DNA from 2 places in the Sphingomonas sp. BT-65 genome. Region 2 is predicted to be linked to the other one. Evidence: riboswitches for the same ligand, from Rfam matches in the RefSeq annotation. Region 2 holds a riboswitch; the other holds the start of a gene.

Region 1 (2,198 bases), on a different contig from region 2:
GCGGTAAAGCGCTCGCCGAAGCCGAGATCGATGCCGACATCGCCGCCCTCGCTGGTCTCGACCTTCAGCTCCGGATTGCCGAAGCTCGGATCGAACAGCTGGTAGAGGCCGGGCGCCTTGGCGCCTGATCCATAGCTCGCGCGCAGCTTGACGTCGCCGCCGCCGATCGCGTCCTGCACGACATAAGCGCCGGTCACGCGATAGGTGTCGAAGCTGCCGAAGCGACTATTGTCGTCGATGCGCGCGGCGCCGGTGATGGTCAGGCCCGCGACCGGCCGCAGCGCGGCTTCGGCATAGGCCGACTTGGTCGTGATCTTGGCATCGAACACGCCCGAGAAGCTGGTGACCTGGTCGGTATATTCCTCCTCGTAATTGGCCCCGGCTGCGACACCGAACACGCCGCTCTTGTCATAGCTGGCGTTGAGCGAGAGCGAGTCCTTGGTGCCCTCGAACAAGTCGCCTTCGGGCAGGTTCCACATCCCGAAATAACGGCGCTGCGCCTTGTAGCGGCTCGCCGTCGCGGTGGCGCGCAGCGCACCGTCGTCGCTGCGGAAGCTGCCCTGACCGGCCAGCGCCCATTCCTTGACGCGCGCCGTGTCGAGGCTGTCGGCGGTCGTGTCGTCAAGGTCGCTGTGCGAATCCTGCCAGAAGCCGATCAGCTGCAGGTCGACATTGGCGCTCGCCGCCAGCCCGAGCCGGCCGCTGAAGCCATAGCGCCAATATTCGTCGTCTTCCGCCGCGTCACCTGCCGGCGTATCGGCCAGCGACGGGCCCTTGTGGCGATAGCCGCTCGCGGTCAGGCGGAAGTCGAGCGCGCCGGTGCGGCCGAGCAGCGAGGCGCCGCCGTTCAGCGTGTCGTGCGATCCCGCTTCGCCCTCGGCGTTCACAGTGATGCCATCCGCGGTCGCGCGCTGGGTGATGATGTTCACCACCCCGCCGATCGCGTCCGAGCCATAGAGCGAGCTCTGGTTGCCGCGCAGCACCTCGATCCGCGCGATGTCGCGGGTGGTGAGGTCGTCGGTCTGGTATTGCGTGCTGATGTTGCTGGGGTCGCCGAGCTCGATGCCGTCGATCAGGTAGAGCACCTGGTCATTGTCCGATCCGCGGATGCTGACGCTGGTGGCGTCGCCCGGCCGGTCGGAGCTGATCTGGATGCCGGCCAGGTCCTGCAGCACGTCCTTGGCGAAAATGATCTGCTCGCGCTCGAGGTCCTCGGCGGTGACGATGCTCACCGCGCTGCCGATTTCGCGCGCGGTCAGCGGCACGCGGCTGGCGGTGACGATGACCTCGTCGTCGGTGCCCTGGGGCGGGCTGGTGTCCTGCGCGAAGGCCGGCGTGGCGGCGGTGGCGAGCAATAGGGTCAGGAAACGGTAGTTCACGGCGTAATCCCCCCGGCGTCGGAGCAACGGATGTGCTGGGGCGTGCCATCCGCGCGCGAACGGCCGTCGCGCTCTCGCGGGCGGACGCTGGAGGCACCCGCGCAAGCGCAACCGTGCGGCCCCGGCCGCATGGTTCGTCGCTCAGACGGAGAGAAACCGTGCCTTGGCCTATCCCTGGACCCAGGCAAGAGCGACTCGCGCTGGCAGGTCTCCTGGCTCGCGGGTCGTCGCTTGGCGCACGGCCTTCCCGGATCGATGATCCAGTGGCTGCTTCCTCAAGGGGAAGCCAGTGCGCCTCGCTCGCCGCTCACAGTTGCAGGGACAGCCGCGGTTTTGGATGGTCGCCCACCCGCACCGCATTCCCGATTAAGCCCCGTTGGGGCACCGGCGCGATCATTGGACAACCGGATTTCTCCCGGTTGCGAGGCGCGCCCTACGCGCAATCCCGCTTGTTGCCAACTCAGAACGCGAGGTCGAAGCCGATCCGGATGGCGCGCGGGCGCAGCGGGGTGATCTGGTCGCGGTCGCGGATCAGGAAGGGCGAGCCGAGCGCGAAGCGGTTGCCGCGCGAATCGGCCAGGTTGGTGAGCGCGAGGCTGAGGCTGCGGCGGTCATTGCCGATGCGCGCTTCGAGCATCGTGTCGAGATAGTCGCCCTGAAGCCGCTCGAGGATCGGCCCGATGCCCAGGGTCGACTGGCCGACATAGCGCGCATGACCGGTGAGCGAGAGCGCGGCGTCGCTCGACAGGTCCGCGGTGTAGGCGAAGCCCAGCCGCGCGGTCGCATCGGCGACGTTGGGGAGCCGGTCGGCGGGGATCG
Region 2 (2,198 bases):
TGCGCGCGCCGCAGGACCTGGGCTTCATGTACGGCCGCAGCTTCGCCGATCCCGACGGCAACGTGTTCGAGCCGATGTGGATGAACCCCGCGGGCATGGGCGAAGGGTGATGCCGACGCCTCCGCCCTTCGCCCCACCGTTCAAGATGCGCGGGATCGATCACATCGTCCTGCGCGTCGTCGATCTCCCGCGCATGCTTGCCTTCTACCACGACGTGCTCGGCTGCACCGACGAGCGCGAGCAAGAAGCGATCGGCCTCTACCAGCTCCGCGCCGGCGCCGCGCTGATCGATCTGGTGACGATCGACGGCAGGCTCGGCGCGCGCGGCGGCGCAGCGCCGGGCGCGGAAGGCCGCAACCTCGATCATTTCGCGCTGGCGATCGACCCGTTCGATGATGCCGCTCTGCGCGCGCACCTTGCCGCTCACGGCGTCGAGATCGTCGAGGAGGGCCCGCGCTACGGCGCCGAGGGCGAAGGCCCCTCGATCTATGTCCGCGACCCCGAGGGCAATGTGATCGAGCTCAAGGGCCCGACCGAACATTGATATAAAGACATAAAGAAATCTTTATATCATACTTGACGAGACCCCCGGCCCGCGCGATATTGCAAGGGTCGAAGGTTCTCCGGCCGGCGTCGCTCGCGCCGGAGCTAAGACGGGAAGCCGGTGCAAATCCGGCGCTGCCCCCGCAACTGTAAGCGGCGAGCGGCGGTCGATACGTGTCACTGGAGCTTGCTCCGGGAAGGCCAGACCGTCCGCATTGACCCGTGAGCCAGAAGACCTGCCCGCGACGCGATAACGTCCACCGGCGGGGTGCCCGGTCTGGCCGCATGCGCAATGCGCGGCCGGATCCCCACCGGCGGCGCAGGCCCGCACGCGTCCGGCTTCTCCCCGCCCTCTTCGGGGTAGAAGACCAATGACCGTCACCATCGCCACGCTCGGCTTCCCGCGCATCGGCCCGCGCCGCGAGCTCAAGTTCGCGCTCGAATCCTTCTGGTCGGGCAAGTCCGGCGAAACCGCCCTGCTCGAAGCCGCCGCGGGTCTCCGCACCGCCGCCTGGGCGCGCCAGACCGCGCTCGGCGCCGACTGGCTGCCGTCGAACGATTTCTCGCTCTACGACCATGTCCTCGACTTGAGCGTGATGCTCGGTGCGATCCCCGCCCGCTACGGCGCAGCGGACGGCGAGGCGACGCTCGCCACCTATTTTGCGATGGCCCGCGGCACCACCGGCGCGTTGGAAGGCTGCGCCCATTCGCACAGCCTCACCGCGTGCGAGATGACCAAATGGTTCGACACCAACTACCATTACATCGTCCCCGAGCTTTCCGCCGGACAGAAGCTCGCGCTCGGCCGCCTCAAGGTGGTCGAGGAATATCGCGAGGCCAAGGCGCAGGGTTATGAGACGCGCCCCGTCCTGCTCGGCCCGGTCACCTGGCTCAGCCTGGTGAAAGCCGCGGGAGTCGATCCGTTCGACACTCTCGACGAAGTACTCGGCCTCTACGGCGTGATCCTGGGTCACCTCGCCCATGCCGGCGCCGAATGGGTTCAGATCGACGAGCCGATCCTGGTCACCGACCTCAGCGAGCAGCAGCGTCGCGCCTTCACCCGCGCCTATGCCCGGCTCGCGCGCTCGACGCCGCAGATCATGCTCACCACCTATTTCGGCGGGCTCGGCGACAACCTCACCCTCGCAGCGGCGCTGCCCGTCGCAGGCCTGCACGTCGATCTCGTCCGCGCGCCCGAGCAGCTGACATCCGTGCTCAAGGCCGCGCCCAAGTCGCTCGCTTTGTCGCTCGGCGTGATCGACGGCCGCAACATCTGGCGCGCCGATCTCGCCGCCTTGCTCGACTGGATCGAGCCGCTCGCGGCCGAGCGCGACCTGATCCTCGCGCCATCCTGCTCGCTGCTCCACGTCCCCGTCGATCTCGGTCTGGAGAGCAAGCTCGATGCCGAAGTCAGGCAGTGGCTCGCCTTCGCCGTCCAGAAGGTCGAGGAGCTCACCATCCTCAAGCGCGCGCTCAACGAAGGCCGCGCCGCCGTCGCCGCCGAGCTGGAGGCGTCGTCGCAGGCTGCCGCCAACCGCCGCACTTCGCCGCGCATCCACGACGAAGCCGTCGCCGCGCGCATCGCCGCGATCACCCCCGACATGCGCGAGCGCCGCTCGGATCATGCCACCCGCATCGCCGCGCAAGCCGACGTA

The links. A riboswitch is a leader RNA that binds a small molecule or an ion and turns the genes downstream of it on or off. The one in region 2 is predicted to bind cobalamin.
Region 1: linked by a shared signal. The riboswitch ahead of OK349_RS04940 (TonB-dependent receptor plug domain-containing protein) and the one ahead of metE (5-methyltetrahydropteroyltriglutamate--homocysteine S-methyltransferase) in region 2 are both predicted to bind cobalamin.

The regions. Positions count from the first base shown of each region.
Region 1 is NZ_JAPCIA010000001.1:1,023,654-1,025,851, reverse strand. Features, by position in the region: gene OK349_RS04940 (TonB-dependent receptor plug domain-containing protein) at 1-1,379, opposite strand, end outside; cobalamin riboswitch at 1,564-1,783, opposite strand; gene OK349_RS04935 (TonB-dependent receptor) at 1,840-2,198, opposite strand, start outside.
Region 2 is NZ_JAPCIA010000002.1:175,224-177,421, forward strand. Features, by position in the region: gene OK349_RS15380 (VOC family protein) at 1-110, shown strand, start outside; gene OK349_RS15385 (VOC family protein) at 110-544, shown strand; cobalamin riboswitch at 600-802, shown strand; gene metE (5-methyltetrahydropteroyltriglutamate--homocysteine S-methyltransferase) at 915-2,198, shown strand, end outside.